Regions from separate parts of the Nonomuraea sp. NPDC051941 genome, predicted to be linked through region 3. Evidence: predicted binding sites of a transcription regulator. Region 3 holds the regulator's gene; each other region holds the start of a gene.
The links. Region 3 encodes HrcA, which represses chaperone genes, less so after heat shock. Its sites were predicted from a motif close to TTGGCACTCTCNNNNNGAGAGTGCCAA; they were not measured.
Positions count from the first base shown of each region.

Region 1: groES (co-chaperone GroES) is a predicted target of HrcA. The motif match lies at 4,728-4,754, and genes of this name have one in related genera.
Region 2: ACIHFD_RS07015 (DNA starvation/stationary phase protection protein) is a predicted target of HrcA. The motif match lies at 7,261-7,287, and genes of this name have one in related genera.

Region 1 covers NZ_JBIUCF010000029.1:67,689-78,126, forward strand. Annotated here, with positions in the region: gene rimI (ribosomal protein S18-alanine N-acetyltransferase) at 1-144, shown strand, start outside; gene tsaD (tRNA (adenosine(37)-N6)-threonylcarbamoyltransferase complex transferase subunit TsaD) at 137-1,168, shown strand; gene ACIHFD_RS39285 (hypothetical protein) at 1,211-3,199, opposite strand; gene ACIHFD_RS39290 (methyltransferase domain-containing protein) at 3,386-4,591, opposite strand; gene groES (co-chaperone GroES) at 4,841-5,155, shown strand; gene groL (chaperonin GroEL) at 5,229-6,851, shown strand; gene ACIHFD_RS39305 (exo-alpha-sialidase) at 6,922-8,130, opposite strand; gene ACIHFD_RS39310 (sigma-70 family RNA polymerase sigma factor) at 9,223-9,858, shown strand; gene ACIHFD_RS39315 (DUF5319 domain-containing protein) at 9,968-10,345, opposite strand; gene ACIHFD_RS39320 (LuxR C-terminal-related transcriptional regulator) at 10,385-10,438, opposite strand, start outside.
Region 2 covers NZ_JBIUCF010000003.1:111,215-121,652, reverse strand. Annotated here, with positions in the region: gene ACIHFD_RS07045 (N,N-dimethylformamidase beta subunit family domain-containing protein) at 1-562, opposite strand, end outside; gene ACIHFD_RS07040 (lactonase family protein) at 615-1,517, opposite strand; gene ACIHFD_RS07035 (GNAT family N-acetyltransferase) at 1,612-2,460, shown strand; gene ACIHFD_RS07030 (MMPL family transporter) at 2,429-4,612, opposite strand; gene ACIHFD_RS07025 (TetR/AcrR family transcriptional regulator) at 4,710-5,303, shown strand; gene ACIHFD_RS07020 (alkaline phosphatase PhoX) at 5,439-6,461, opposite strand; gene ACIHFD_RS07015 (DNA starvation/stationary phase protection protein) at 6,721-7,188, opposite strand; gene ACIHFD_RS07010 (MerR family transcriptional regulator) at 7,297-8,250, shown strand; gene ACIHFD_RS07005 (VIT domain-containing protein) at 8,247-10,438, shown strand, end outside.
Region 3 covers NZ_JBIUCF010000006.1:63,227-73,664, reverse strand. Annotated here, with positions in the region: gene ACIHFD_RS13175 (hypothetical protein) at 1-475, shown strand, start outside; gene ACIHFD_RS13170 (16S rRNA (uracil(1498)-N(3))-methyltransferase) at 482-1,207, opposite strand; gene dnaJ (molecular chaperone DnaJ) at 1,209-2,348, opposite strand; gene hrcA (heat-inducible transcriptional repressor HrcA) at 2,360-3,373, opposite strand; gene ACIHFD_RS13155 (hypothetical protein) at 3,532-4,314, shown strand; gene ACIHFD_RS13150 (DUF3097 domain-containing protein) at 4,332-5,138, shown strand; gene ACIHFD_RS13145 (DUF4870 domain-containing protein) at 5,135-5,887, shown strand; gene hemW (radical SAM family heme chaperone HemW) at 5,884-7,104, opposite strand; gene ACIHFD_RS13135 (styrene monooxygenase/indole monooxygenase family protein) at 7,172-8,389, shown strand; gene ACIHFD_RS13130 (glycoside hydrolase family 18 protein) at 8,428-9,675, shown strand; gene ACIHFD_RS13125 (MOSC domain-containing protein) at 10,114-10,438, opposite strand, start outside.

The DNA of each region.
Region 1 (10,438 bases), on a different contig from region 3:
GAGATCTTCCTGGAAGTACGCGCCGACAACCCGCGCGCGCAGGCCGTCTACCGGCATTACGGGTTCGAGGAGATCGGCACCCGCCGCCGCTACTACGACGACGGCACCGACGCGATCATGATGAGAAGGAATCTTGATGACTGACGAACCACTGGTCCTGGGCATCGAGACCTCCTGCGACGAGACCGGCATCGGCATCGTCAGGGGCCACACCCTGCTGGCCAACACGATCGCCTCCAGCATGGAGGAGCACGCCCGCTACGGCGGCGTGGTGCCCGAGGTGGCCTCGCGCGCCCACCTGGAGGCCATGACGCCGACCGTGGAGGCCGCGCTGGCCGAGGCGGGCCTGAAGTTCTCCGACATCGACGCCATCGCCGTGACCGCGGGCCCGGGGCTGGCGGGGGCGCTGCTGGTGGGCGTGGCCGCCGCCAAGTCGTACGCGCTGGGCCTCGGCGTGCCCCTCTACGGCGTCAACCACCTGGCCGCCCACGTGGCCGTCGACCAGCTCGAACACGGGCCGCTGCCCAAGCCGTGCATCGCCCTGCTCGTGTCGGGCGGCCACTCTTCGCTGCTGCTCGTGCCCGACGTGGCTTCAGACGTGATCTCGCTCGGCTCGACGGTCGACGACGCGGCCGGCGAGGCGTTCGACAAGGTCGCGCGGGTGCTGGGGCTGCCGTTCCCCGGCGGGCCGCACATCGACCGGGCCGCGCGCGACGGCTCGGGCGCGGCGATCACGTTCCCGCGCGGCAAGATCGACGACGGGACGCTCGACTTCTCCTTCTCCGGGCTCAAGACGGCCGTGGCGCGCTGGGTCGAGGCCCGCGAGGCGTCCGGGCAGTCGATCCACGTGCCCGACGTGGCCGCCTCGTTCCAGGAGGCCGTGGTCGACGTGCTGACCCGCAAGGCGCTGCAGGCGTGCCGGAAGTACGACGTGCACGACCTGCTGATCGGGGGCGGCGTGGCGGCCAACTCGCGGCTGCGCGCGCTGGCCCAGGAGCGCTGCGACGCGGCCGGCGTACGGCTGCGCGTGCCCCGCCCCGGCCTGTGCACCGACAACGGCGCGATGGTCGCCGCCCTGGGCTCCAACCTGGTCGCGGCCGGGATCACGCCGTCGACGCTGGAGATCCCCGCCGACTCCTCGCTGCCGATCACGACCGTTCACGTGTGAGGGCCGTGCCGTCGATGACGGCACGGCCCCCCGAAGTCAGTCCTAGTCCTTGGCCCTGGTGGGGCGCAGGAGGGCCTCGGCCAGGGCCAGCATGGTCTCCTCCAGGGTGCCCAGGCGCTTGGTGAGGTCGTCGGTCGCGGGCTGGACGATGCCGGTGACCGTCTCCGTGAGCTGGTCGCGGTCGGGACGCGCCGTGACGAGCTCGGTGAGCGCGCTCGCTGCGGCGGTCAGGCGCTCGGCCTGGTCTCCGGCGTGCGCCTGGAGCAGCTCGCTCTGGCCCGCCAGGGCCTCGGGGAGGCGGCCCACGCGCTCGCTGACGGTCTCGATGCGGTCGTCGACGGACTCCAGGTGCGCGCTTGCCTGCTCGGCGCGGGTGGCCAGGCCGTTGAGGTGGGTGTCGAGGCCGTTGAAGCGGGTGTCGATGCCGTCGAACCGGCTGCTCAGGTGCTCCTCGGCCTCGACCAGGCGCTCGTCGACGGAGTCGATCTGGGTGTCGAGCTTGTTGAAGCGGCCCTCGTTGCGCGTGGACAGCTCGCCGAGGCGCTGGTCGGAGGTGGCCATGCGCTCGTCGAGGGCGCCGAAGCGGGCGTCGATGCGTACATCGAGCGCGTCGAACCTGTCGTCGTGGCGCCCGAGGTGGCCGTCCACGGTGCCCAGCCGCTTGTCCACGCCGCCAAGCTGGTTGTCCACGGACAGGAGCCGCTTGTCGACGCCGGCCATCCTGCCGTCGAGGCCGTCGAGCCTGGTATCGATGTCGGCCAGGCACTCGTCGGCCGACTCCAGGCGGCTGTCGAACCCGGTGAGCCGCGAGTCGAGCCCCGTGAGCCTGCCCTCGACCCGGTCGAGCCGGGCGTCCACGCCGCTGAGGCGGGCGCTCAGGCGCTGCTCGCTCTCGCCGAGCTGGATGGCGAGGTGCTGGTCGGTCTCGTCGAGCCTGGTGGCGAGGCGCAGCTCGACGTCGGACAGGCGGCTGCCGAGCTGCTCGTCGGACTCCTTGAGGCGGCTGGCCAGCCGCTCGTCCGCCTCGACGAGGCTGGTGGCCAGGCGCTGGTCGGTCTCGTCCATCCGGGCGCTCAGCCGCAGGCCGGTCTGGTCGATCCGGTCGGACAGCCGCTGGTCGGTCTCGTCGAGGCGGTCGGAGAGCCGCTCTTCGGTCTGGTCGAGGCGGTCGGACAGTCGCTGGTCGCTCTCGCCGAGGCGGACCGTCAGCCGCTGGTCGGTCTCGTCAAGCCGGCTCGTCAGTCGCTGGTCGGTCTGGTCGAGGCGGTCGGAGAGCCGCTGGTCGGTGTCGTCGAGGCGGGTCGTGAGGCGCTGGTCGGCCTCGACGAGCCGCGTGGTCAGCCGCTGGTCCGTCTCGTCCATCCGGACCGCGAGCTGCTTGTCCTGGGCGCTCAGCCGGGCGGTGAGGTGCTCCGACAGGTCGCCGACCGCGACCTCGACCCGGTCGGTGCGGGTGGTCAGGTCGGCCATCGACTTGTCGAGCCTGGTGAAGCGGCTCGCGGCGGCCTCCATGCTGCTGTTGAGCGTGGCCAGCGTCGCGGCGAAGTCGGACATCCCCTTCGTGAGGCCGTCCGTGCTGTCGAGCACCGTCTGCAGGCGGGTGAGCGCCTCGTCCACGCCCTCGCCCATGGTGCCCAGGTCGGCCCGCAGGCCGGGCAGGTCGGCCACCGGGGCGACGCGGGCGTCCACGTCTCCGATCCGTTCCCCGACGGCGTCCACGTGGTCGCGTACCGCCTCGACGTGCTGAGCCAGCCCCTCCGCCCACATCGGCGGCTTGGCGGTGATGTCGTCGAGCCGCCCGCTGACCGCCTGCAGCGTGCCGCTGAGGCCGCCGAGCTCGCGCTCGCGCACCTCGCGCAGCAGCCACTCCATGCCTTCGAGCCGCTGGCGGATCTCGTCCAGCACGGCCCCCTGCGTGCGCTGCTCGTACACATGATCCTGCGAGGCGCGCGCCAGCAGGTCCCGCATCCTCTCGGAGATGCCGGACTGGCCTCCTGCCTGGAGAAGGGTGGTGTGGTTGGAATGGTCCACCGAAAGCTCCTTTGGCTCGCCGACGGTCTGCCGCGCAGCGGTGGGATATAGGTCGATTTTCAGATGAACGAGCGGGAACGCGGAAAACCGCATCAGGGGAGAACTCCCGTCCGCCCACCTTAGCCTCTCGATCAAGGTCCGTCAGGGGCGAAGAGAAAGATCGAGGTTAACGGCAGAATGACCGGTTCAGGCAGGTGGAGAGGTGTCGCAGATGATGACCGATGGCTTATCGATGATTCGGGTAAGGATGATAGTTGCCGATTTTTCGCCATTTAGGCGGAGATCTGAGCGGAGGCGCTCGATGTCGACGGCGGAGCCGCGCTTCTTGATGGTGACATTTCCGACTTGTCGCTCACGGAGGGCGGCGCGCAGCTTTTTCCCTGAAAAGGGGAGAACGTCCTCTACCTCATATCTGGCCGCCCATGGGGTGTCGATCGGGTCGTCACCGGTGATGTAGGCGATCATCGGGTCGAGCAGGCGTCCGTTCACGATTTCCGACACCTCGCCCACGAGGTGTGCCCGGATGGCCGCGCCGTCCGGCTCGTAGACGTACCTGCCGACCGGGCCGACGGCGGCCTCGGCGCCCGTGGCGGTCAGCGCGTGGCCGCCGGGCAGCAGGGTGGCGCGGCGCCCCGCTGCTCCCTCCTGGCCGGTCCAGAGGGCGGCCTCCTTGACCTCGCCCTTGTACGAGACCCACTCGGCCTCGGCGCCTCCGGGGATGAACTCGTACGGGATGCCCGGGGCGACCTTGACGCACGCCCGGGAGGCTCTGGAGACCAGGTCGAGCACCACCGGCCAGGGCGGGGAGTAGGCCATGGGGCCGAACGTCCTGCCCCGGCTCGTCCGCCTGGCCGGGTCGGCGAAGAGCACGTCGTACTCCTCGGGCCGGACCTCGGCCGCGTCCCTCACCGACACCGTCACCCGGTCGGCCAGCCCGAGCGCGTCGGCGTTGGCCCTGGCCACGGCGACGGTCAGCGGGTCGGTGTCCACGGCGGCCACGGTGCAGCCGGCGCGGGCCAGCGCGAGGAAGTCGCCGCCGACGCCGCAGCAGGCGTCCACGACCCTCAGCCCGCGCCCGAGCCCGCGCGGGGGCGCGTCCGCTCGTGCCTCGGTGGTCAGGCGGTGGGCGCGGTGCTCGGCGACCTCCGTCCGCGTGGACTGCTCCAGGCCGTGCGGCGTGAAGTACATCCGCGCGGCGTCCTCGCCGAACTTGGCCTTGGCGCGCTCCCGCAGCCCAGCCTGGGTGAGCGCCGCGGAGGTCAGCGCGGCGTCGTACGTCTTGCGCAGCCTCGTGGCGGCGGCCACCGGATCCGTGCCCACCAGCTCCACGGCCTCCGCGAGCGCGCGCTGCCCGCGCGGTGTCAGCAGCTCGTCGAAGGCGTCAAGGTCCACATCACCCGACGTTAGTGCCACGTCCGACCCGGTCGGACCATGGGCGTACCGTATCCAGAGGGGGCGGATTCGGTCTGATCGCTCTCAGCAGACGCGTTCGTGTTGACTGTCAAGCCCCTCTTGCATATGTTTCCTGTTGGCACTCTCCCCTTGAGAGTGCCAACGTGCGACGAGGCAGGTCTGACACCCGCGACGGCAGGCCCAGCTGGTCGCCTCTTCTAGATCATTCAAATCTGAAGGGGAGGTCCGATCGTGACGACCGCCACCAAGGTTCCCGTTAAGCCGCTCGGCGACCGCATTGTGGTTCAGCCGCTTGAGGCCGAGCAGACCACCGCTTCCGGCCTGGTCATCCCGGACACCGCCAAGGAGAAGCCGCAAGAGGGCAAGGTCCTCGCGGTGGGCCCCGGCAACTGGGATGAGGACGGCGACAAGCGGATTCCGCTCGACGTCTCTGAGGGCGACATCGTCCTCTACAGCAAGTACGGCGGCACTGAGGTCAAGTACGGCGGCGAGGAGTACCTCGTGCTCTCCGCCCGCGACGTTCTCGCGATCATCGAGAAGTAAGCCGGATGTGTCGAGCCCCGGGCGCTCTTGAGGGCGGCCGGGGCTTTCGACGCTAGGAGAGGACTTTCAAACAATGGCGAAGATCCTGGAGTTCGACGAGGATGCCCGCCGCGCGCTCGAGCGCGGTGTGAACGCCCTCGCCGACGCCGTGAAGGTAACCCTCGGCCCGCGCGGCCGCAACGTCGTCATCGACAAGAAGTTCGGTGCGCCGACGATCACGAACGACGGTGTGACCATCGCTCGTGAGATCGAGCTGGAAGAGCGCTACGAAAACCTCGGCGCCCAGCTCGCCAAGGAAGTTGCCACCAAGACCAACGACATCGCGGGTGACGGCACCACCACCGCCACCGTGCTGGCCCAGGCCATGGTCCGCGAGGGCCTGCGCAACGTGGCCGCCGGCGCCTCGCCGCTGTCGCTCAAGCGCGGCATCGACAAGGCCGCCAAGGCGATCAGCGACAAGCTGCTCGACAGCGCCCGCGAGGTCGCCGACAAGAAGGAGATCGCCAACGTCGCGACGATCTCCGCCCAGGACGCGCAGATCGGCGACCTGATCGCCGAGGCGTTCGACAAGGTGGGCAAGGACGGTGTCCTCACCGTCGAAGAGTCCAACGCCATGGGCATGGAGCTCGAGTTCACCGAGGGCATGCAGTTCGACAAGGGCTACGTGTCGCAGTACATGGTGACCGACCCCGAGCGGATGGAGTCCGTCCTCGAGGACGCCTACATCCTGATCAACCAGGGCAAGATCGCCTCCATCGCGGACTTCCTGCCGCTGCTGGAGCAGATCGCCCAGACGAAGAAGCCGCTGCTCGTGATCGCCGAGGACGTCGAGGGCGAGGCCCTGGCCGTCCTGGTCACCAACAAGATCCGCGGCACCTTCACCTCCGTGGCCGTCAAGGCCCCGGGCTTCGGCGACCGCCGCAAGGCCATGCTGCAGGACATCGCCACCCTTACCGGTGGCCAGGTCGTCAGCGAGGAGGTCGGTCTCAAGCTGGAGCACGTCGGTCTCGAGGTGCTCGGCACGGCCCGCCGCGTCGTCGTCACGAAGGACAACACCACCATCGTCGACGGCGCCGGTGACCCGCAGGCCATCGAGGACCGCGTCAAGGAGATCAAGCTCGCCATCGAGCAGTCCGACTCCGACTGGGACCGCGAGAAGCTGCAGGAGCGCCTGGCCAAGCTCGCCGGCGGTGTGTGCGTGCTGCGCGTCGGCGCCGCCACCGAGGTGGAGCTGAAGGAGAAGAAGCACCGCCTCGAGGACGCGATCTCCGCGACGCGCGCCGCGATCGAGGAGGGCATCGTCTCCGGCGGTGGCTCCGCGCTGATCCACGTCTCCAAGACTCTCGACGACCTCGGCCTGACGGGCGACGAGGCCACGGGTGTCGGCGTCGTGCGCCGCGCCCTGGTCGAGCCGGCCCGCTGGATCGCCGAGAACGCCGGTCTCGAGGGCTACGTGGTGACGCACAAGGTCGCCGAACTGGAGGCCGGCCACGGCCTCAACGCCGCGACCGGCGAATACGGCGACCTGATCGCGCAGGGCGTCATCGACCCGGTGAAGGTCACGCGTTCGGCCGTCCAGAACGCCGCGTCGATCGCGGGCATGCTCCTCACGACCGAGGCGCTCGTGGTGGACAAGCCCGAGGAGGAGGCCCCCGCCGCCGGCGGCGCGGGCCACGGTCACGGCCACGGCCACTGACCCGGCTCTTCTCTCGCCACGGCCCGCACACCCGAAAGGGTTGCGGGCCGTTCGGCGTTCCGGGGACGGTTCAACGCAGGCCGATCGCGCTCTCCCAGAACCAGTTCCAGCGGATCTCGTCCCGGAAGCGGTTCACGCCCGCCTCATACAGGACGCCGATCGCGCCGTTGCCGAGGAGCGCCATGTCGGAATATCCGGCGTGGTCGCCGTCGATCCTCACCCCCGCGTTGTTGGTGGAGTTGTCATAGTTCCGCCAGGTCGCGCCCTCGTCGAAGGACGAGCGCACGTTCATGCCCACCGGGTTGTTGTCGGTCTTCGGCGTGGCGGGCGCGGAGAGCAGGATCCGGGTGTAGGGGGCCTTGTCCCGCTGGCGTAGCAGGGCTGGATGGGTGGGCGGAGCGGTGATGGCGCCGTCGGCCCGGAAGCCGCCGTCGAACGACTCGCCGCCGTCCGTGCTCACGCCCCGGGCCAGGCCGTGGACGGAGGTCTGGTCGTCGGGCACGGCGCCGTTGCGGGCGATCACGAGGATGCCGCCGTCGGTCCGCTCGACCAGGGTCTGCTCGCCCAGCTTCAGGACCGATTTGTCGTAGGTCGCGGTCGCGCCGATCTGCCAGGTCGCGCCGTGGTCGTCGCTGTAGATCAGCCGTACGCTCTGCGTGTCGCCCACACTGAAGTAGACGGGCACCACCAGGCGGCCGTTGTGGGCCGGTTGGGTCAGCTGGATGCCGTGCCCCGGCCCCGTGGCGAACCAGTCCCCGGCGCCCGCGGGCGCCTTGATGACGCCCGACAGGTCCTTCGGGCTCGACCAGGTGACGCCGTCGTCCATGCTGACCTGGACCTTCGGCGTACGCGGCGTCGTCTGGGGCGCGGTCGGCTCCGAGGTCGTGAACAGGAACACCGGCCCGCCGGAGTCGGCGACCACGGTCGCGTTCCCCTGCAGGGCCGCTCCGGCCGTACTGGGCAGGACGACCCTGCTCGCCTCCCAGGTGACGCCGTCGTCGGTCGAGCGCCGCATGACGACGTCGAACGCGCCGTGGTCGGCGCAGTTGTTCTTGTTGCGCCGCTCGGCGAAGGCGAGCAGCACGTCGTTCCTGGTCTTCACGACCGCCGGCAGCCGGTAGCAGGTGGCCCCCTGGGTTCCGCCGGCGGGGATCGACTTCCACAGGGTCTGCTTGTGGAAGACGTACGTGGGCGCCTGCGCGGCCGCTGCGGGTGATGCGCTGAGGGCGACGGCCATGAGCGCTCCGGCTGCCGCGGTGAACGTCCGAAATGTACGCATCAATGCCTCCATTTACGCGTTCGCGGCCATGATCGTCTCATCGGTCGGTCCCCTGATCCACTGCCTCCTGAAGATCGGCGCCGCATGCCTCCGCCAAAGGATCCAGGCATGCGGAAACCACCTCCCGCCGTTTTCCCGATCTTCCGCTCTCGGATCACCTGTGCGGTGCCGGCGTTTACCTACATCGGGGACCAGGAGCACGCGGTCGGCGATCTGGCGGCGATTGCCGGGACGGACAGTGGCACGATGGCCCGCGAGGTCGCCAAGCTCGAACAGGCGGGAGTCCTCAGTGCTCGGCACGTTGGGCGTACCAAACCGCTCGCATCTGATCAGCGCAGAGACCCTTGCCGTCGCGGATCCATATCTGGCGTAGGCGGCGTTGCATGATGCCGTCCGCAAGTCCCTGGCGGAGCTCTTGCAGATCCAGGGTCTGTGGGCGACGACGACCGGTGGCCACCTGGCGGTCCAGCACGCCGCTCGGGCGCAGTTCGGGGCGTCCATGGGAGCGATCCTTCGCCCGGTCGATCGCATCCGCACGACGCGGCGCGAAAGCGAGTACCCGACCAGCAGCACCTGGATCGATGGGGACAGCGTCCGCGATGACCTGCCGGCGGCGGCCGCGGTCGTGGATGCGGCGGAACGGGCGCTCCCCGTTCGTCCTTTGACGCGCATCGTGAAGGCCTTGTGGGCTGAGGGCTCGGTCGGCTGTGGGGCGAGCGGTTGCGCTTGTGACGGTGACGGCCCTCTGCCGGAACGGCTCTTGGTGGGCGGGGATCGGGGTTGCCCCCTCAGGACTGCCTGAGCTCTCCATCGCGCGAAGCGTGTCGCCGGTGTGAGGACCATCCCGGGACCCCTTGGGCGCGGGTGGTTGGGGAGAAGTGGGCGGAAAAGGTGGATTATTGGAGTAAACCGGCAGTGGGTGATAAGCGTCCGGGATCTGACAATTGTCGTGCATTCCAGGTTATGGGATGAAACATTATGTCACTAGTTAAGCCTTAGTGTGGTCATTTGATTACTGCCCGTTATCGTCGCTTCAATGTGACCAATCCGTAGCCGTTCCCCATGACGACAGGCCGGATCCGTGCGGGCATCATGCCTATCGTGAGCGAGGGAAGCGTCGCCGACGCCAAAATTGGGGTAAGGCTCGCGTCGAGACTTCCGGCACGGACGGATGACTCCGACCTTAGGGAACTGACGAGCCTCGCCGTGCAGGGAGATCGCAGTGCGATCGAATCCCTGCTCGGTGAGTTGCGTCCGATGGTGGTGCGGTATTGCCGCGCCCGGCTGGGCAGGGTTTCAGGGCAATATCACATTGCCGATGACGTAGCCCAGGAGGTGTGCATCGCGGTCCTGTCCGCGCTGCCGCGATACCGCGACATGGGGCGGCCGTTCGCCTCCTTCGTGTTCGGGATCGCCTCGCACAAAGTGGCCGACGCGCTACGGAGTTCGGTGCGCTCGGCCGTACCGACTCAGGATCTGCCCGATGGGCCGGACGACGGGCCGGGGCCCGAGGAGACCGTGGTCCGCTACATCGAGGTCGAGCACGCGCGTAGACTCCTGGCCAGATTGCCCGAGAATCAGCGCGAGTTGCTGCTGTTGCGGGTGGTGTCAGGGTTGTCGGCTGAGGAGACCGGTAATGTACTCGGTATGTCACCGGGTGCGGTTCGTGTCGCCCAGCATCGGGCGCTTGCCAGGTTGCGGCAGATGGCCGAGCTGGAGTCGGCTTGACGTCAGAGGAGGAGACCGACGCGCTGCTCGACGCGCTCGGTCGTGGAGAGAGCCCTGACTCAGGCGATCCAGCCGTGCGGTTGCTGGCCGTGCTGCTCGATGATGTCGGTCAGCGGCGTTCCTCCGTGTCGATGACGCCGTCGACGTAGCCTCTGGCGTACTCCCAGCTGACGTAGTCGGCGGGGTCCGGGTGAAAGGCCGGCTCGTGGACCTGCGGCTGGCCTTTCTCGATCATTTGTCGTAGGTTGCCGCGCAGCAGCTCCCAGTCGAAGAAGTGCTGCTCGCCGCATTCAGGGCAGTCGAGTACGAGGCCCAGGACCCCCTGCGGCTCGAGCAGGGAGCGGAAGACCTCGACGTCAGCGAGGTCCGTGATGGCCTCGTCGCGTTCGGCTGCGGTGAGGGGCTCGGCGTCGTCGAGGGCGCCCATCGCCGAGGAAGGGTCGTTCGGGTCGTCCGCGAACGGGTCGCGGGGGACGTCTTCCAGCACCTTCCCACCATATGACCGAAGCGGCCCGAGCGGTGGACATTACCTCAGCCATCCGCGCCTGGCCGCCTCCACGCCTGCGTGGAAACGCGACTG
Region 2 (10,438 bases), on a different contig from region 3:
GGCTGTGGCCGCCCCACCGGTTGTACGCCTGCCAGGTGGTGACCGCGTTCACCATCACCACCCGGCCGGCGGTGGAGGCCGAGCGCACGGTGATCGGGACGTACCGCTGGGCGCCGGTCGAGGCGTCGAGCCTGATCAGGTACGCGCCCTCGGGCCAGCCCGCGGTGTCCACGGTGAGCGAGGGCCGCCAGTGGGCCGCGCTCACCGTGCCGCCCACGAGCCGCATCGGCGCCTGCCGAACGCCCTGGACTGCGGGCGACTCCCACACCTTGACCGGGTTCGCGCCCATGCGGAAGGCGCGCGCCGAGAAGCGCGGAGCGGTCGTCGAGACCCGCAGCCCGAAGCGCTCGCCCGGCAGGACGCTCACCCGGTCGGCGTAGCCCTCGATCTCGTGCTCCGCGCCGAGCCGCGTGATGCGCCACGACTCCTGCACCTCCGCGACGGACGGAGGCGTCCCGGCCGGGTCCGGGCGCTGGACCCGGTCCGGGGCGGGAGCTGGGGGCGAGCCGCCGCACCCGGCGACGACGACCAGCGACGACAGCATGACGAGGATCTTTCGCACCCGTCCATGGTCATGACCGAACGACCCGATGAGCCGTGACTTGGCGAACTCCTTACATGATCAGCACACAGGCCGGGCTTTCGACCTCGTACGCCTCCTCCGCGGGCTCGGGCACGCCGTCCTCGAGCCGGAAGACGGTGACGGCGTCCGAGTGCTGGCCGGCCACGTACATGGTGGTCCCGTCGATGGCGAAGTGCCTGGGCCAGTCGCCGCCCGCCGACACCTCCGCCACGTACGACAGGTCGGCGGCGCGCAGCACCGTGACGGTGTCGGGCCCGCGGTTGGCGACGTACACGAGGTCGCCGGCGAGCTGGAGGTGGGACGGGGCGTTCTTGCCCTGCGCGCGCGAGGCGGGGACGACCGTGTGGCGCCCGTCCTCGATGAGGGTGACGGTGCCGGCCAGCTCGCCCGCCACGTAGAGGCGCGATCCGGAGAAGGCGAAGTGGCGCGGGCCCGTGCCGGGCTCGAGCTTGATCGGCTCCAGCGCGGTGCCGTCGTAGCGGTAGCGGCGGATCTCGTCGGTGCCGAGGTCGGAGACGTGCAGGATCCCGTCGTGGAAGACGGCCTCGTGGGCGTGCGGGCCCTCCTGGCGCTCCGGGTCCGGGCCCGAGCCCTGGTGGCGCAGCACGATCGGCTCGCCCTCGAACGCGCCGCGATCGTCGAGGCGGTAGACGACGGCGACGCCGTCGCCGTAGTTGGCCGCCGCGAGCACGCTGCCGGTCGGGTCCACGGCGACGTGGCAGGGCAGGGAGCCTTCGCTCGGCCGCTCGTCCAGCACGTCGAGGGTCTCGCCCACCTGGAACGCGGTGAGCCAGCCGCGTTCGAGCTCGCCCGCCGCGTACAGCACCGGCAGGGTGGGATGGGCGGCCAGGAACGACGGCGAGGCCACTCTGGTGAGCCCGCCGCCGACCGTGACGATGCCGGGGCCGTATCCGCCTATGTAGACGCGCTTCACAACAGGGATCCTCTCATGGTTGACTGTAGCAATGAGTTCGTTGACAGAGGCAAGGGTCTCTGAGGTCAGGGCCTTCAACCGGTTCTATACGAAAGTGATCGGCGTGCTGCAGGCGGGCATGCTCGACTCGCCGTACTCGCTGACCGAGGTGAGGGTGCTGTTCGAGCTGGCGCACGCCGCGCCGATGGAGACCGGGGCACTGCGCTCCCTGCTCGACCTGGACGCGGGCTACCTCAGCCGCATCCTGGCGCGCTTCGAGACCGACGGGCTGATCTCGCGCGAGCGCTCCTCGTCGGACGCCCGCAAGCAGCTCGTACGGCTCACCTCCGCGGGCACCCAGACGTTCGCGGACCTCGACAGGCGCTCGGCCGAGGAGATCGAGCGGCTGCTGTCCGAGCTGCCGGACGAGAGCCAGGGGCGGCTGGTGGCCGGCATGGCCACGATCAGGGAGCTGCTGGGCGACGGGGGCGCCGGGCAACCGTACGTGATCAGGCCCCCGCGCACCGGCGACCTGGGCTGGGTCGTCTACCGGCACGGCGACCTCTACAGCCGCGAGTACGGCTGGGGCACGGAGTTCGAGCAGCTCGTCGCCAGGATCGTCGGCGATCTGGACTTCTCCCGGGACGCCGGGTGGATCGCCGAGGTGGGCGGGGAGCGGGCCGGCTGCGTGTTCTGCGTGCGGCAGGACGAGACGACGGCCAAGCTGCGGATGCTGCTGGTGGAGCCGTCCGCCAGAGGGCTGGGGCTCGGGCGGCGGCTCGTGGAGGAGTGCCTGCGGCACGCGCGGGCCGAGGGGTACAAGCGGATCACGCTGTGGACCCGCGACTGCCTGGTGAGCGCGCGGCGGATCTACGAGGGGACCGGGTTCGCGCTGGACTCGGAGGAGAGGGGCGTGGAGAACGGGGTCGAGGTCACCGAGCAGATGTGGTCACGCGACCTCTAGGCCACCAGTTGAGCGGGCCTGCCAGGCGCATCAGGCTCGGCACCAGCACCGCCCTGATCACGGTGGCGTCGACCAGCACGGCCACCGCCATGCCGACGCCCAGCATCTGCACGAACATCACCTGCGCCGTGGCGTAGGCGGCGAACGTGAGCGCCAGGATCCCGCCGGCGGCCGTGATCAGCGGCGCGCCCCGCTGCAGGCCGGTGGCCACGGCCTCCTCGGTGTCGCCGGTCCGGTCGTACTCCTCCTTGATGCGGGAGAGCAGGAAGACCTCGTAGTCCATCGACAGGCCGTACGCGACGCAGAGCATCAGGATCGGGATGCTGGGGTCGAGCGTGCCCGTCGGGGTGAAGCCGAGGAGGCCGGCGAGGTTGCCGTCCTGGAAGACCCAGACGATGGCGCCGAACATGACGCCCATGCTGAGGAGGTTCAGCAGGGACGCCTTGAGCGGGATGATCAGGCTCCTGGTCATCCCGAAGAGGACCAGGAACGTGACGCCGAGCATGAGGGCCAGCACCAGGGGGAGCCGGTCGACGATGGAGGCGCGGTAGTCGGCCAGCTCGGCCGGGTAGCCGCCGACCAGGACCTCGAAGGGCGGCTCGACGGCGCGTACGGACTGGACCAGCCGCACCGGGTCGTCGGCCAGCGCCTCGGCGGACGGGACCACGGACAGCCAGGTGTCTCGCACCGACCCGCGCCGGAACCTCTCGGGGTCGCCGTCGCCCACCCGGTCGCCGTCCGCGAACGAGCCGGCGGCGGAGTCGACCTGGGCGACCCCGGGGAGCCGGGACAACTCCACCGCATACTGCGAAATATCGCCTGACGTCTGATTTTTGGCGATTATCTGGATGGCGTCGGTCTCCTCCGCCGGGAAAGACTGCCGGATGATCTCCTGCGTCTGCCGGGACGACGCCTCCAGGGGCAGGATGCGGTCGTCGGCCACGCCGAACCGCAGCCCCAGGAACGGCGAGGCGAGCAGCAGCAGCACCGCCGTGGCCAGCCCGCCGAACACCAGCGGCCGCCGCATCACCCGGACGGCCAGCGCGTGCCAGAACCCCGCGTCCCGCTCCGGCCCGACCCGCTTGGGGAGCACGCCGGCCCCGATCGAGGCCAGCACGGCCGGCAGCACGATCACCGCCGCGAAGAGGCCGCCGGCGACGACGGCGATGCCCGCGTACGCGAAGGATCTCAGGAAGTCGAACGGCAGCGCGAACAGCACGGCCAGGGACGAGGCCACGGTGAGCCCGCTGAACAGCACCGTCCGCCCCGCGTGCTCCACGGCCCCGGCCACTGCGCTCGCCCGGTCAGCGCCGCGCCGCGTCTCCTCGCGGAAGCGCTGGATGACGAACAGGCAGTAGTCGATGCCGAGCCCGAGCCCCATCGCGAGGGTCAGGTTCAGGGCGAACGTGGAGATCCCGGTGAAGGCCAGGGGCACCCGCAGCAGCGCCAGCCCGATCACCATCGCGAACACCCCGGCCAGGATCGGCGCCAGGGCCGCCATGGCGCGCCGCTGGTAGAGCCAGAGCAGCGCGAACGCCAGCGGGAAGATGACCAGCTCGGCCCGTACGAAGTCCTGTCTGGACAGCGGCACGGCCTCCCTGAAGACCTCCTCCCCTCCCCCGGCCCGCACCTGGAGCAGGCCGGTGCCCTCGGTGATCTCGGGCACGAGCCCGGGCAGCACCCGCCCGCGCACGTGGTCGGCGTCCCCGGGGATGCGCACCACGATCAACGCGTGCCTGCCGTCCTCGCTGCGCATGGTGGCGGGCCTGCCGCGGGTCCAGTACGAGGCGGACTCGGCGACCCCCTCCCGCCCGCCGATCCGCGCGGTCAGCGCCCTGCCCTCGGCCTCGACCGCGGGGTCGTTCACGGTGCCGGCCTTCGCGGTCACCAGGAAGATCATGTCGGGGCTGCCGGTCCCGAACCGCCGTACCAGCTCGGCCTGCGCCCGGTCCGACTCCGACCCCGGCGCCTCGAACCTGGCCAGCGACAACCGCGGCACCGCCCCGGCCGCCAGCGCCGCGGCGACGGCGAGCACGACCAGGGCCAGGGCGAGCACGGCCCGGCGGCGCCGGACGATGAGGAAGCCCAGCCTGCGCAGCGGCGGCCCGGCCGTCTTCGTGTGGACCGGCCGTGGCCGCGTGTTCAGCGCCATGTAAGGTGCCCCCGCCTCAAAACTCGGTAAACTACTCGTGTTTGCTCTCCCAACCAGAAATACAAGTGAATGCTCGCATTTGTCAACGAGGAGACCCATGCCTGAACGCACGGTCCGCCGGCAGGCGCGCGGCCTGAAGCGCATGGCGGAGATCCTCGACGCCGCCGAGTCGGTGATCGCCGAGGTCGGATACCCGGACATGACGACGAACCACGTCGCCACGCGGGCGGGGATGTCGCCCGGGTCGCTCTACCAGTTCTTCCGCAACAAGGAGGAGATCCTCGACGGGCTCGTGGCCCGCTACACCGACGACCGGCAGGAGTTCTGGGCCGCCCGGCTGGCCGCCGTCACCCCGGAGGTGCCGCTGGAGGCGCTGGTGGGGCAGGTCGTGGACGAGAGCGTCAGGTTCAAGAGCGCGTCACCGGCGTACTGGTCGCTCCTGTACGGGTCGGCGACGGGCGACCAGCTGGCCTCGGCCTCGCGGCGGCTGCACGACGACATCGCCCGGCAGGTCGCGGCCATGCTCCGCCGCCGCTCCCCCGGCCTGGCGGAGGAGCGCGCCGCGCTCATGGGGACGATGGCGGTGGCCATGGTGAAGGCGGTGATGCCGCTGGTCACCACCGCGACGCCGGAGCGCGGCGCGGAGCTGGTGGCGGAGCTGAAGCTGGCTCTGGTGCGCTATCTGGGCTGAGCGCGGATTGAAGCTCGCCCTGGTCCGCCATCTGGGCTGAGCGCAGACTGAGGCTCGCCCTGGTCCGCCATCTGGGCTGAGCGCAGACTGAGGCTCGCCCTGGTCCGCCATCTGAGCTGAGCGCGGGCCGCGCGCTCAGCCGCGGAAGGGGCCCGACACCTCGAAGGTGTGGCCCTCGGTGCGGCCGCGCCGGGCCGAGAAGTAGAGCCGATCGCCCTCCGGCGAGAACGCCAGCCCGGTCAGCTCCGCCCCGGCGTGCCCCTCCAGCCTGAGGAACGGCGTGACCGCGCGGTCGGGGGCGATGACGTCGATCTCCGTCGTCTCCCTGGCCACGTACAGGTCGCCGGAGGGGGCGGCGGTGATGGCGCGCACGCCCTCGCACAGCCGCTCGAGCGCGGAGGTCTGCGCGTCGTAGGCCCACAGGCCCGTGTCTCCCTTGGTCGTGAAGTAGCACACCCCGCCCGCGTAGTGGCAGCCGTCGCCGCCGTCGAAGTGGCGGGCGCCCTCGACCTGGTGGCGGGCCTCCGTGCGCAGCGCCGCCGGCGAGGGCACCACCTGCCAGTGGCCCGAGGAGCACAGCACCTCCAGCGTGCCCTCCGTCAGGTCGCCCCAGTCGCTCGGCCGGAACCGGTAGAAGCAGCCGTCGGGCTCGTCCTCGGTCATGTAGACGACGCGCCGCTCGGGGTCGCAGGCGGCGGCCTCGTGCTTGAAGCGGCCCATGGCCAGGCGGGGGCGGGCGGCGCGGGCGCCGTACGGGTCGCACTCGAAGACGCGGCCGCGGTGGCCCAGCTCGCACGACAGCCAGGTGTGCCACGGCGTGGCGCCACCCGCGCAGTTGAGGTCGGTGCCCGACAGGATGCGGTAGGCGTCGCCGACGGTGCCGTCGGCGCGGAAGCGCAGCGCGGACGCGCCGCCGAGCAGGGGCAGCTCGGAGTTGGACACGTAGATCCAGCCGGCGCCGTCGGGGAAGCACGCGCCGCCGTCGGGGGCCGCGTGCCAGGTCAGCCCGGCGACCTTGTGGCCCGAGCGGGCCACCACCCTGCCGGTGAAGCCTGAGGGCAGCGCGAGGCCGTCGGCGCCCGGCAGGCCGAGCGGTCCGTACGGGCTGATGCCGCCCCGCAAGAGCGGGCCCGTGCGGAGGAGAGTCTTGTGGGACATCGTGGGGCCTCCCTCTAGGTGCCACGCTAGTCGACCGCACCGACATGAATGGCAGGGACTCGCGACATCAAACTCTGCGCAAACCCCGAACTCCCACTGCGCGATCATCCGGCCAACTCGCGTCGGCGGGCCGCCGGCCAGGGGTCGCGGCCCCGCTGGCAAGCATGTCGGCGGCCCCACCGGCGGCCCCGTCGGCGGGCATGTCGGCGGGCATGCCAAAGCCCGGGCTCCCGTGCGGGCTCCCGGGCTTTCTGGCAGGTCAGGCCTGGGCCTGGAACATCCAGTGCTGCTTGTCGATGTCCTGCGCCACCGCGATGAGCAGATCCTGGGTGACCGGGTCGGGCTCGTCGGTGGCCCGGACGCGCTCGTGCATGCGCTTGCTGACACCGTCCAGCAGGTCGGTGATCGTCGCCACGACCTTGCCGTCCTCGATCCAGCCGGACTCCGGCTGCTGGAGCTTCGTGGACCTGGCGACCGTGGTGGAACGTCCGTCCGGGTTGATCCCGACGGCGACGGCGCGTTCGGCGATGGTGTCCATGTGGGACCTGGCGAGGTCGGTGAGCTCGTCGAGCTGGAGGTGGATCGGGCGGAAGTGAGGGCCGATGAGGTTCCAGTGCGACTGCTTGGCGACCAGCGAGAGGTCGATGAGATCGACCAGGGCGCCCTGCAGGGCCCGCGCGACGGTGTCCTTGGCCTCTCCCGAGAGTGGGCCGGTGATCATGGCCATGTCCTGTTCCTCCCCATCGATAGGAGTTTTCCCTATTTATAACGACATGGCGGCGGCCATTCTTCCGCAACGTTGACAGTGTAACAATGACAGTGTCATTGTGAAGGTATGAGCGACACCTCCGCCTCCACCGAGCCCATCGGTTGGACCATCGGCGAGCTGGCCGAGCGCGCGGCGCTGGCGCTGCGCGCGAGCTCGGACGGCGCATCCGCCGGCAACGGCCGGGTCCGCGATGTGCCTGGCGAGCGGCTGATCAGGTGGTATACGACGATCGGGCTGGTGGACCCGCCGCTGACCAGGCGCGGCCGCATCGCCCAGTACGGGCGGCGGCACCTGCTGCAACTCGTGGCCGTGAAACGGCTGCAGGCCGCCGGGCACTCGATCGCCCAGATCCAGGCGGCCCTGGCGGGCGCCACGGACCGCATGCTGGAAACCGCCGCGGGTGCGGGCACTCCCCCCATGACCGGTGCCGTGCGCGACCGGGTGGGCCCTGGCTCGAGCGAGGCACCCGACGGCGCGCACCCGGCAGCCGGCGCCCGCCCGGGCAGTGGCGCGGCCAAGCGCACGGCGCCTGAGCGCGGCCCGACCGGGCAGGAAGCGGCCGAGCGCGGAGCGACGGATGCCGGTGGCGATGTGCGGGCCGGTGGCGATGTACGGGCCCGGGGTGATGAGGTGCCGGGCACGGCCGAAGCCGGGCATGATCGGCATGGCGGCGATCGGCATGGCGGCGATCGGGAGTCGGTGCGGGGGCGGTTCTGGGCTGAGCGGCCGGGAAAGGGCAGCGTGCGGGCTTCAGGGGCGGCACATCAGCTGACCGGGCCGGCCGACGGGCACCGCAGCAGCCCAAGCGCGCCCGGCGCGCCAAGCGGGGCGCATTCGACCGCGCCGGGCGGCATGCCCGAAAACCGGCCGGGTGGGGCGGTTGTCGTGGGGGTCAGGTTGGGGGACGGGGTGCGGCTGGTGCTGGACGCCGGCCGGGTCCCGTCGGAGGAGGACGTCCAGGCGGTGCTGGCGGCGGCAGGACCGTTGCTCGCGGTGCTCGAAGAAAGGGAGCTCAGATGAAGATCACTTCGCTGGAGCCCGCACGGTGCCTGCCGGTGCCGGACGCCGGGTTCGGCGCGCTGCGGACCGAGCGCGGCAACCTGCCGCTCGAGAGCGTTGACGTGAACGCCGGCATCTCCGGCCTCATCGCCGGGGTCGAGGTGACGCAGGGGTTCAGGAATCCGTTCGACGTCACCCTGGAGGCCACGTATGTCTTCCCGCTGCCCGACCGGGCGGCCGTCACCGGGTTCCGGATGGAGGCCGACGACCGGGTGATCGAGGGTGTGCTGAAGGAGCGCGCCCAGGCCAGGGCCGACTACGACCAGGCGTTGCGCGAGGGCAGGCGGGCGGCGATCGCCGAGGAGGACCGGCCCGACGTGTTCACGATCCGGGTGGGCAACATCCTGCCCGGCGAGCGCGTCTCGGTCCGGCTGACCATGAGCCAGCCCCTGCCGTACGAGGACGGGGCGGCCACGTTCCGGTTCCCGCTGGTCGTGGCCCCGCGCTACATCCCGGGCAACCCCGTCGACGGCCCGTCCGCGGGCGACGGCGTCGCGCCCGACACCGACGCGGTGCCGGACGCGTCCAGGATCAGCCCGCCGGTCCTGCTGCCCGGCTTCCCCGACCCGGTCCGCCTGTCGCTGAGCGCGACCGTGGACGCGGCCGGGCTGGAGCTGCGCGAGCTGGCCTCCAGCCTGCACGTGGTGGAGGAGGAGGGCCACACGGTACGCCTGCGCCCCGGCGAGCGCCTCGACCGCGACTTCATCCTGCGGCTGTCGTTCGACGCGTCCACGTCCCTGCAGCTCGACAGCCGCTCCGATCAAGGAGGGACCTTCGCGCTCACGGTCGTGCCGCCGCCGCTCCAGTCCACGCGCCCGCCGCGCGACCTGGTGCTGGTGCTCGACCGTTCCGGCAGCATGGGCGGCTGGAAGATGGTCGCCGCGAGGAGGGCCGCCGCCCGCATCGTCGACACGCTGACGGCCCAGGACAGGTTCGCGGTGCTGACGTTCGACTCGGTGGTGGAGGAGGCGTTCGAGGGCCTGGTGGAGGCCTCCGACCGCAACCGCTACGGCGCCGTCGAGCACCTCGCGCGGGTGGACGCCCGCGGCGGCACCGAGCTGCTGGAGCCGCTGCGCCGGGCCGTCGCCCTGCTGGGCGGCCGCGACGAGCGCGAACGGGTCGTGGTCCTGGTCACCGACGGCCAGGTGGGCAACGAGGACCAGATCCTGGAGCAGGCGGGCGGCGCCCTGTCGGCGATGCGCGTGCACACGGTCGGCATCGACCGCGCCGTGAACGCCGGCTTCCTCGGCCGCCTGGCCGGGCTCGGCGCGGGCCGGTGCGAGCTGGTCGAGTCGGAGGACCGGCTGGACGCGGCCATGGAGCAGATCCACCGCAGGATCGGCGCTCCCCTGGTGACCGACCTCTCCCTCAAGGGGCTCGAGCTCGAACCGGACACCATCACCCATCTCGGGTCGATCTTCCCGGGCGTGCCGCTGCGCGTGTACGGGCGCCACCGCGAAGGCTCCTCGCTGACCGTGCGCGGCCTGGCGGCCGGAGGGCCGTGGGAGGAGCAGGTCACGGGCGTGACGGTGGACAATCCGGCCATCCAGGCCGTGTGGGCCCGCGCGCACCTGCGGGAACTGGAGGACCGCTACGCCATGGGCGAGCACGACCTGGAGCCGCGGATCGTGCGGACGTCGCTGGAGTACGGCGTGCTGTGCCGCTTCACCGCGTACGTGGCGGTCGACACCAGGCAGGTCGCCGACGGAGGGCCGGAGCATCGCGTCATCCAGCCGGTCGAGCCGCCGAGCGGGTGGGAGCTGCCGCAGAACCCGCCGATGATGGGCTTCATGGCGCAGGCGGCGGTGATGGCCGCCCCGCCGGCCGCACCGCCGGCCGCCCCGCCGGCCGCACCGCGGATGCGGATGCCGGACCCCGGTCTCGGTTCCGCCGACGCGTCACCGGACTTCCTGACCGGTGGGCCGGCGGGGGGCGGAGGAGGGTTCGCCGGGCCTCCGAGGCCGGCCCCCTTCGCACCGGGCGGGCCCCGTGGTGGCCCCCGTGCTGGCAGGGCGCCGAAGTCCGCGCCGCGTCCCGGTCACCCGCTGGACTCGGTCCGGCCGCAGCTGGTGGCCGAGCTCGACCGGCTGAAGGCGCTGCCCATGGCCGACCTGCTCTACCTGGCGGACCTGGGCTCGCGGCTGGCGGC
Region 3 (10,438 bases):
GGTGGCGGGAACGATCGTGATGGCCGTTCCCAGCCTGCGCTCGCAGATCATCGACCAGCCCGCCAAGTGGGTGGACAGCGAGACGACCTCCAAGGTGCCGTCCAACTCCTCCACCACCCGCTCCCAGGAGCCGCCGCCGCCCAGGCAGCCGACCAGCCACGACCAGCACCCGGTGGGAATCCCCGAGATCCCCTCCAAGAGCCCGACGCCCCGGCCCACGAAGAGGGCCGAATCGACCAGCCGGCCCTCGCCGACCCCAACTCCCACGACGACCGAGTGCCCGTCGCCCCTGGCCGAGCAGGCCGAGCCGCCGTCCGACTGCCCCACGGTCTCGCCGACCCCGTCGCCGTCGTCGGTGGAGGAGACCCTGCAGCCCACGACGTGCCCGGCCGACGAGTGCCCGCCCGACGACATCACCGACAGTCCGACCGACGTGACCAGCCCGTTGGTGGACGCCTCTCACCCGACGCCCTGAAAGGCTCTACCAGCGTCCGGTACGCGTGAGCAGCACTGAGGCCGCCGCCACCCCTGCCGTGGACGTACGCAGCACCGTGGGCCCCAGCAGCACGGACACCGCCCCTGCCGCCCGGAACCCGGCCAGTTCGTCGTCCGAGACGCCCCCTTCGGGCCCCACGACCACCACGATGTCGCCCGACGCGGGCAGCGCCACGCCGGACAGCGGCTCGGCCGCCTCCTCGTGCAGCACCAGCCCCAACGCCGCGCCCGCCAGCAGCTTGTCGACCTGCGCGGTGGTGGCGGGCTCGGTCACCTCGGGAAGGTGGAACCTGCGGGCCTGCTTGCCCGCCTCACGAGCCGTCGAGCGCCACTTGTGCAGCCCCTTGGCGACCTTGTCGCCCTTCCACTGGGTGATGCTGCGCGAGGCGGCCCAGGGCACGATGACGTCCACGCCCGCCTCGGTCATCATCTCGACGGCCAGCTCGCCCCGGTCACCCTTGGGCAGCCCCTGGACGACGACCAGCCGCGGCCGCGGCTGGTCGACCTCGTAGCGGCGCAGCACGTCGAGCCTCAGCGCGTCCTTGAGGACCTCGCGGACGACGCACTCGGCGACCGCGCCGGCACCGTCCGTCAGATCGATCCGCTCGCCGGCCCGCAGGCGCCGCACGGAGGCCGCGTGGCGCCCCTCAGGGCCGCCGAGCGTCAGCTCGGGCCCGTCCAGCTCCTGCGACAGGAACACCGGGACGGTCACGTCACCTGCCGTTGAAGGCGTCGCGCAGCCGCGAGAAGAAGCCCTGCTGGCCGGGGGCGAACTTGCCCGGCGGCCGCTCCTCGCCCCGCTGCTTGGCCAGCTCGCGCAGCAGCTCCTCCTGCGCGGGCTCGAGGCGGGTCGGGGTCTCGACGTTGACGTGGATCAGCAGGTCGCCGCGGCCGGACTCGTTGAGCCGCTGCACGCCCCGCCCGAACATGGTGATGACCTGGCCCGACTGCGTGCCGGGGCGGACATCGACCTCCTCCGAGCCGTCGAGCGTCTCGACCGCCAGGATGGTGCCGAGCGCGGCGGCCGTCATCGGGATCTGCACGGTGCAGTGGAGGTCGTCGCCGCGCCGCTCGAAGATCTCGTGGGCACGCTCGACGATCTCGAGGAACAGGTCTCCGGGCGGGCCGCCGCCGGGGCCGACCTCGCCCTCGCCGGCGAGCTGGATGTGGGTGCCGTCCTCGACGCCCGCGGGGATGCGGACCTTGATCGTACGGCGGGTGCGCACCCGGCCGTCGCCGGAGCACTCCTGGCAGGGGTGACGGATGATGGTGCCGAAACCGCCGCATTGCGGGCAGGGCCGCGAGGTCATGACCTGGCCCAGGAACGAGCGGGTGACCTGGGAGATCTCGCCGCGCCCGTTGCACATGTCGCAGGTGTCGGGGTGGGTGCCGGGCGCCGTGCCGGCCCCGTGGCAGACCTCGCAGAGCACGGCCGTGTCGACGACCAGCTCACGCGTGGTGCCGAACGCCGTCTCGCGCAGGTCGAGCTCGACCCGGATGGTGGCGTTGCGTCCCCTGCGGGCACGCGAGCGCGGGCCCCTGGCGCCGGCCGCGGTGCCGAAGAACGCGTCCATGATGTCGCTGAAGGGGAAGCCCGCTCCGAAGCCGCCGGCGCCCGCGCCTGCTCCGGCGCCGCCGAAGGGGTCGCCACCCAGGTCGTACATCTGGCGCTTGTTCGGGTCGGACAGCACCTCGTAGGCCTGCGTGATCTCCTTGAACCGCTCCTGGGTCTCAGGATCGGGGTTCACGTCGGGATGCAGCTCGCGGGCAAGTCGGCGATAAGCCTTCTTGATCTCGTCCTGACTGGCGTCACGGCGCACCCCGAGGGTGGCGTAATAGTCGCTGTTTGCCACTTATCGACCTCTTATGATGCAGCCAGGATCTGGCTGACGTAGCGTGCCACCGCGCGCACGGCTCCCATCGTCACTGGGTAGTCCATCCTCGTGGGCCCCAACACCCCGAGCCGGGCCAGTTGGTTGTCGCCTGAACCGTATCCGGTCGCGACTATGGATGTCCCCCGCAGATAGGGGTTTTCGGAGCCGATGCGCACGGTGAGCGCGGACGGTGTGTCTGCGGATGTCTCGCCGAGCAGCCTCATGAGCACGACCTGCTCCTCCAGCGCCTCGAGCACGTCGCGCAGGCCGATCGAGAAGTCGGCGCCCGCGAGGTTGGCCGCGCCGGCGAACACGATCTTCTCGTCGTGCCGCTCGACCAGCGTCTCCAGCAGCACCGACAGGATCGTCGCCACCACCGGGCGGTCTTCGAGAGGGAGCCGCTCGGGCAGGTCGGCGACCAGCTCGGGCACGTTGCTCAGGCCGCAGCCGTCGAGGCAGGCGTTGAGGACCGCGCGCAGGTGGGCGATGCGGGTGTCCTCCACCACCTCGGGCAGCTCGATGACGCGCTGCTCGACGCGGCCGGTGTTGGTGATCAGCACGAGCATGACCCGCCGGTCGTTCAGCGGCACCAGCTCGACGTGCCTGACCGTCGAACGCGTCAGCGTCGGGTATTGCACCACCGCCACCTGCCTGGTCAGCTGCGCGAGCAGCCGGACCGTGCGGGTGACCACGTCGTCGAGGTCGACCGCACCGGCCAGGAACGTCTCGATGGCCCTGCGCTCGGCCCCGGACAGGGGCTTGACCTGCGAGAGCCGGTCGACGAACAGCCGATAGCCCTTGTCGGTCGGCACGCGGCCGGCGCTGGTGTGGGGTTGGGTGATGTAGCCCTCCTCCTCCAGCGCGGCCATGTCGTTCCTGACCGTCGCCGGGGAGACTTTCAGGTTGTGGCGCTCGGCGAGCGCCTTGGAGCCCACCGGTTCGTTGGTGGACACGTAGTCTTCGACAATGGCGCGGAGCACCGCCAGCTTCCGATCGTCGAGCACGTGCTCACCTCCTGCCTCTGACATCCGAGGAACGCAACCATCTAGCACTCTGTGTTCCTGAGTGCCAAGTGTACGGCTCTCATCCACAAGGTGCGATAACACAAGGTCGCAACCAGGCTCCTAGCTTCTTACAAGGGGCAAGTACCACACTTGCCGACATGAGCGACAACTCCCCGCCTCCGCCGTACGGGCCCCAGCCCGGCTCCCAGCCGGGTTACGGCCCTCAGCCCGGCTCCCAGCCCGGCTATGGCCCTCAGCCCGGGTCCCAGCCCGGCTACGGTCAGCCACCGCCCCAGTACGGGCCGCCGCCGCAGTACGGGCCTCCGCCTCAGTACGGCCCGCCTCCTCAGTACGGACAGTACGGCCAACAGCCCCAATTCCCCGCACGAATCGACTCGAAAGCCATCAAACCGCGACTTTGGTGGATCGGGCTCGTCTGGGGCATCGCCGTGGTCTGCACCATCGCAGGCGTCGTCCTGTTCACCACGGGCATCGTCAGCAGCGTCAGCAACATAGCCCCCACCAGGACGTTCGCGTCCGGCGAAACCGTGACGGTGCCGATCGACCCGGCGAACAAACCCGCCGTCTACCTCTCCAGCGACACCGCCGTCCACTACGAGTGCCAGATCACCAACGGAGCCAGGCTCGCCAAGACCACCGGCACGCAGACGGTCACGTCCGGGTCCGTCAAGTGGGAGCAGATCCTCGTGATCAACGCGCCCACCAGGGGCGACTACCAGCTGTCCTGCACCACCCAGGAGCAGGCCGACGTGCGTTACGGCGTGGGCCGCGAGCTGACCTCGGCCGCGGGCGGCATCGCCGGCGGGGTGATGGCGCTCATCCTGATCCCCGGGGCGGGACTGCTCATCGCCATCGCCGGCACCATCATCGTGCTGGTCCGCCGCAGCGGCGCGCGCAAGCGCCTTGCGGTCGGCGGGTGATTTGCTACGGTCCCCGTGTGTACGAGGGCGATGTGCTGGCGGGGAATTGGCGGCGGCCGGGCAAGGGCAAGATCCCGAAAGTGCCGGCCGAGCTGGACCTCGTCGTGGAGGACGCAGACAGCGGCTTCTGCGGCGCGGTGGTGGCCTGTGACAAGGAGGCCGTCACGCTCGAAGACCGGTTGGGCAAACGCCGGCTGTTCCCGCTCGCGCCCGCCGCGTTCCTGCTGGAGGGCAAGCCCGTGACGCTCGTACGCCCGTCGGCGGCCCCGGCGGGGCCCAGGCGCAGCGCTTCGGGCTCGATCGCCGTGGAGGGGCTGCGGGCGAGGGTCGCCCGGGAGAGTCGCATCTACGTGGAGGGCGTGCACGACGCCGCCCTGGTGGAGAAGATCTGGGGCCATGACCTGCGGGTCGAGGGGGTCGTGGTCGAATACCTGGAGGGCGTGGACCATCTGCCGGCCATCGTGGCGGAGTTCGGCCCGGAGCCGGAGCGCCGGCTGGGGGTGCTGGTGGACCACCTCGTGCCCGGCTCCAAGGAGAGCAGGATCGCCGCCGAGATCACCTCGCCGGACGTGCTCGTCGTGGGGCATCCGTACATCGACATCTGGCAGGCGGTCAAGCCGTCCGTGCTGCGCATTCCCGCCTGGCCCGCGGTGCCGCGCGGAGTGCCGTGGAAAGAGGGCGTCATCGCCGCCCTGGGCTGGCGGATGGAGCCCGCGGAGGCGTGGCGGCGGATCCTCGGGGCCGTCTCCACGTACACAGACCTGGAGCCGGAACTGCTCGGCCGGGTCGAGGAACTGATCGACTTCGTTACGGAGGCATCATGAGCCAGGACCCACCGCAACCGCCGCCGCCGGACGACGACGCCACCCGCTTCGTCCCCCCGTCGAGCATCCCGCCCAGCCAGGGCTCCGGCCCCCAGCAGCCGGGATACGGCCAGCAGCCCAGTGTCTACGGGCAGCAGCCCGGATCCGAGCCCCATTACGGCCAGCCGGGGTACGGGCAGCAGCCAGGATCCCAGCCCGGCTACGGCCAACCGGCGTACGGTCAACCCGGATACGGCCAGCCCGGTCCCGGCCAGCCCGGCTACGGACAACCCGGTCATGGCCAACCCGGCTACGGACAGCCCGGCTACGGCCAGCAGTCCCAGGGTTACGGCCCTCCCCCGCGCGGTTACGGCTCCGCGCCGCAGCCGCCCGGCTACGGCTACGGCGCGCCCGGCGAGCCGTACGTCCCCGGCAGGTTCGGCCCACGCCCGGGCACCGACGACACCACCATGGCGATGCTCTCGCACCTGCTCGGCCTGCTGGTCTCCTGGGTCGGCCCGCTGATCATCTACCTGATGAAGAAGGACGAGTCCCCCTACGTCAGGGATCAGGCCGCTGAGGCGCTCAACTTCCAGATCACGATGTTCATCGGCTATGTCATCTCGGGCATCCTGACGATCATCTTCATCGGCCTGCTCCTGCTGCCGGTCGTCTGGATCCTGTCCCTGATCTTCCACATCCAGGCCGCCATGGCCACCAACAAGGGCGAGCCGTACCGCTACCCGTTCGCCGTCCGCCTGATCACCTAGACCAGCAGATCCCTGATCAGCGCGTCGGCCAGCAGCCGCCCCTGCAGCGTGAGCACCATGAGGCCGGACCTGAACGGCCCGGGCTCCAGCAGGCCGCGCGCCAGCGCGCTCGCCACGGCCGGGCGCGCGTCCGGGGTCACCTCGGCCAGCGGGTAGCCGGACGAAAGCCGCAGCTCCAGCATCAGCCGCTCGGCCGCCCGGTCGTCGTCGCCGAGCACCTCGCGCGCGTGGGCGGGCGACGTGCCCGCCGCCAGCCGCTGGGCGTAGGCGGCCGGGTGCTTGACGTTCCACCAGCGGGTGCCGCCGACGTGGCTGTGGGCGCCGGGCCCGGCGGCCCACCAGTCGCCGCCGGTCCAGTAGAGCAGGTTGTGGCGGCAGCGGGCCCGGTCGGACGTGGCCCAGTTGGACACCTCGTACCAGTCGAACCCGGCCTGGGACAGCAGCTCGTCGGCGATCAGGTAGCGGTCGGCGGCCACGTCGTCGTCGGGCATGGGCAGCTCGCCGCGCCGGATCCTGGCCGCCAGTCTGGTGCCCTCCTCGACGATCAGCGAGTACGCCGACACGTGGTCGGGCCCGGCCTCGATCGCGGCGGCCAGCGAGGCCCGCCAGTCGTCGTCGGACTCGCCGGGCGTGCTGTAGATCAGGTCGAGGTTGACGTGCTCGAACCCGGCCTGCCTCGCCTCCTTGACGGCCGCCGCCGCCCTGCCGGGGGTGTGCCGGCGGTCGAGCACCTGGAGCACGTGCTCGGCCACGCTCTGCATGCCGAAGCTGATCCGGTTGAAGCCGCCCTGGCGGAGCTTGTCGAGGTAGGCCGGGTCGACGGACTCGGGGTTGGCCTCCGTGGTCACCTCGGCCCTTGCGCTCAACCCGAACTCCGAGTCGATCGCGGCCAGGATCCTGGCCAGGTCTTCCGGGGGGAGCAGCGTGGGCGTGCCACCGCCGAAGAACACCGTCTCCACCGGCAGCTCGGCCGGGCCCAGGACGCGGCGCGCGAGGCGGATCTCCTCGACGACCGTGTCCGCGTAGTCCCGGTGCGAGGCGCCGGGGCCCAGCTCGGCGGCGGTGTAGGTGTTGAAGTCGCAGTAGCCGCAGCGGGTCACGCAGAACGGCACGTGCACGTAGAAGCCGAACGGACGCTCGCCGAGGCCCCTCAGGGCGCTGTCGGGCAGCTCGCCCGAGGTGGGCACGGGATCGCCGTCAGGCAGGGTGGATGGCACCCCTTCAGTTTGCCCGTTGTTCGAGGGTGCTATCGAACTGCAACCCCTGAGAGGTTCACTGCTGCACATGGCGGGCATCGGCATCGTGGGCGCGGGAATCTCGGGGCTGACCCTCGCTCTGCGCCTCCAGCAGCTCGGCATCGAGGCCACGCTCTACAGCGAGCGGGACGCCGGTTCCCTGCGCTCGGGGCGGCTGCCCAACACGGTGGCCAGGATGGGGCACACCCTGGCGCGGGAGCGGGAGCTGGGCTGCGAGCACTACCGGGATCCCGCGTGCCTGATGGGATCCGCCAAGCTCTCGATCAAGGGGGATCCGCCGCTGGAGTTCCTGGCCGGGATCTCCGAGCCGTTCCACGCGGTCGACTTCCGGCTGCTGCTGCCCGCGTACCTGGACGACTTCACCGGCCGGGGCGGCGAGGTCGTCGTCACCGGCGCGCCGCCGGACGCGGCGCGGGTGGATCGATGGTCCCGGGAGCACGAGCTGATGGTCGTGACGGCCGGGCGGCGCTCGGTGGCGGAGCTGTTCCCGCGCGACCCGGCGCGCTCGCCGTTCGACCGGCCGCAGCGCGTCCTGACGGCCGGGTTGTACGGCGGTCTCGACCTCGGCCCCATGTTCAGCTACAACGTCTCGCCCGGGTGCGGGGAGATCCTCCGCATGCCGATGATGACCAGGCACGGCGTGGTCTCCAGCGTGCTGGTCGAGGCGGTTCCCGGCGGGCCGCTGGAGCCGCTCTCGCACCTGCCCGCGGCCGAGGTCGCCGGGGAGCTGGCCGGGCTGCTCGCCGAGCACGCGCCGCGACTGGCCGAGCGGGTGGACGGGGGCTTCGAGCTGCTGGGTGAGGACGACCTGCTGCAGGGGGCGATCACGCCGGTCGTTCGCGAGGCGGTGGCCGAGCTGCCCGGCGGGCGGATCGCGCTGGCCGTCGGCGACGCCTGGATCACCAACGACCCGCTGACCGGCCAGGGCGCGAACCTGGGTTCGGCCTGCGCCTGGATCGCGGCCGACGCCATCGCGGCGGGCGGCCCGTACGACGCCGCCTTCGGCCGCGCCACGGCGGAGCGGATGTGGGAGGCGGCGGCGCCGGTCACCGACTGGACCAACGCGTTCCTGCGGCCGCCGGCCGCGCACGTCGTGACCCTGCTGCTGGCGGCCACGAGCAGGCAGGACGTGGCGGACCTGGTCCTCGGCCTGTTCGCGAACCCGGCGTACGAGTGGGCGGTGATCTCGAACCCCGAGGAGGTGGCGCGGATCGTTGACGGCGGCGGGCCGTCGCCCTACTTTTAGGAAAGTTTCCTATAAGTGCACCCCTCGGGAGTCGCCCCGTGAAGAAGACGATCCTCCTCGCACTCTCGCTCTTACTCGGCTGTACGGCGATCTCCGCGCCGGCCGAGGCCCGCACCGGCTTCAAACGGGTCGCGTACTTCATCCAGTGGGGCGTCTACGGGCGCAACTACCACGTCAAGGACGTGGACGCCACGGGTGCCGCAGCCAAGCTCACGCACCTGAACTACGCGTTCGGGTTCGTGAACGCCGGGGGCGCCTGCTACTCGGCCGACCCGTGGGCGGACTGGCAGCGGCCCGTGCCCGCGGAGCAGAGCGTGGACGGCGTGGCCGACGCGCGCGGCCAGGCCCTGAACGGCAACCTCAACCAGCTCCGCAAGCTCAAGGCCAAGCACCCGGGGCTCAAGGTGATGATCTCGCTGGGCGGCTGGACCGGTTCCAAGTACTTCTCAGACGCGGTCCTCACCGCCGAGTCCCGCGCCGCGCTGGCCCGCTCGTGCATCGACCTGTGGCTGCGCGGCAACCTGCCGGACCTCCCCGCGGGCGCCGGAGCCGGCGTGTTCGACGGGATCGACCTGGACTGGGAGTGGCCGGGCTCCTCCGGCGCCGAGGGGAACGTCGTGCGGCCGGAGGACAGGCGGAACTTCACGCTGTTCGCGGAGGAACTGCGGGCGCAGCTCACCGCCTTCTCCTCAAACGCGCAGCTCACGGCCTTCCTCCCGGCCGCGGCCGCCAAGATCGACGCCGGGTTCGAGGTGCGGCGGGTGTTCAGGGCGCTCGACTTCGCCACCGTCCAGGGGTATGACCTGCACGGGACATGGGAGGCGCAGACCGGGCACAACGGCAACCTCCTCACCGATCGGCGGGATCCGAACCCGGTGAGGTACAGCGTGGACCAGACCGTACGCGACTACCTGTCCCGCGGGGCGCCCGGCCGCAAGATCGTGGTCGGCGTACCCGCGTACGGGCAGGGCTGGACGGGGGTCACCGGCGGCGGCGACGGCCTCTACAAGCCGGCCGCCGGCCCCGCCGCCGGGAAGTGGGGACCCGGGACGGAGGACTACAAGGACCTGGTCACCAAGCCCGGCAAGCGTTACCGGGACCTGCGGACCGGGACGCTGTGGCTGTATGACGGGAACGAGTTCTGGTCGTACGACGATCCGGCGGTGCTGCTGCAGAAGGCGGCGTACATCCGCCTCAAGGGGCTGGGCGGCTCGATGATGTGGTCCATCGACCAAGACGACACCCACGCCTCCCTCACCTCAGCCCTGTACTCAATCCTCCACTGACCCCCACCCCAAATGGGCGGGTTAGGAGGCGGATGGGCAGCCTCGGACGGCTGCCCATCCAAGTGGGCTGGGCGGTTGGCCCGGACGGCGGGCCGGACGGCGGGCCGAACGGGCAGGCCGAACGGGCGGGCCGAACGGGCGGGCCGAACGCCCGAATAGGCGGTTGCCCCAACGAGCGGGTGCCCCAATGAGCGAGCGGCCCGGCGGATGGGCGGCCCGACGGGCGAGTGGGTGGGTTGGTCGGTGGGAAGGTCGGGTGGTTAGGCTGCCTGACCGCCGTCCAACCAACCCGCCCGCCCACCGCTCGACCACTTGGATGGGCCGGACGAGCCGACCGGACGGACGGACCGGACGGACGAGCAGGCCGAACGAGCAGGCCGAACGAGCAGGCCGAACGAGCAGGCCGAACGGGCAGGCCGGACGGGCAGGCCGGACGGGCTAAGATCGTTGGCCGCTGAAAAGACGCTCGGCCATGCGGTCCCACTCGGCGTCGTGCCCGGGAACGGCCAGGATGCGGCGCAGCGCCTCCTCGTCCCCGTGCCGAGCCCGGAACCAGTCCCCCACCGTCACCCCGATCTCGGGCCGCGAGACGACCTCCACCTCGTCCCCCACGCCAAGCTCCCCGAGTGAGACCACCCGCAGGTAGGCCCCGGGCCGCCCCGCCGCCGTGAACCGCTTGACCCACCCCGGCTCGTCCATCCAGTTGCGGAACACCACGCACGGAATCCGGGGCCCGCTCACCTCCAGCAAGGCGCTGCCCACC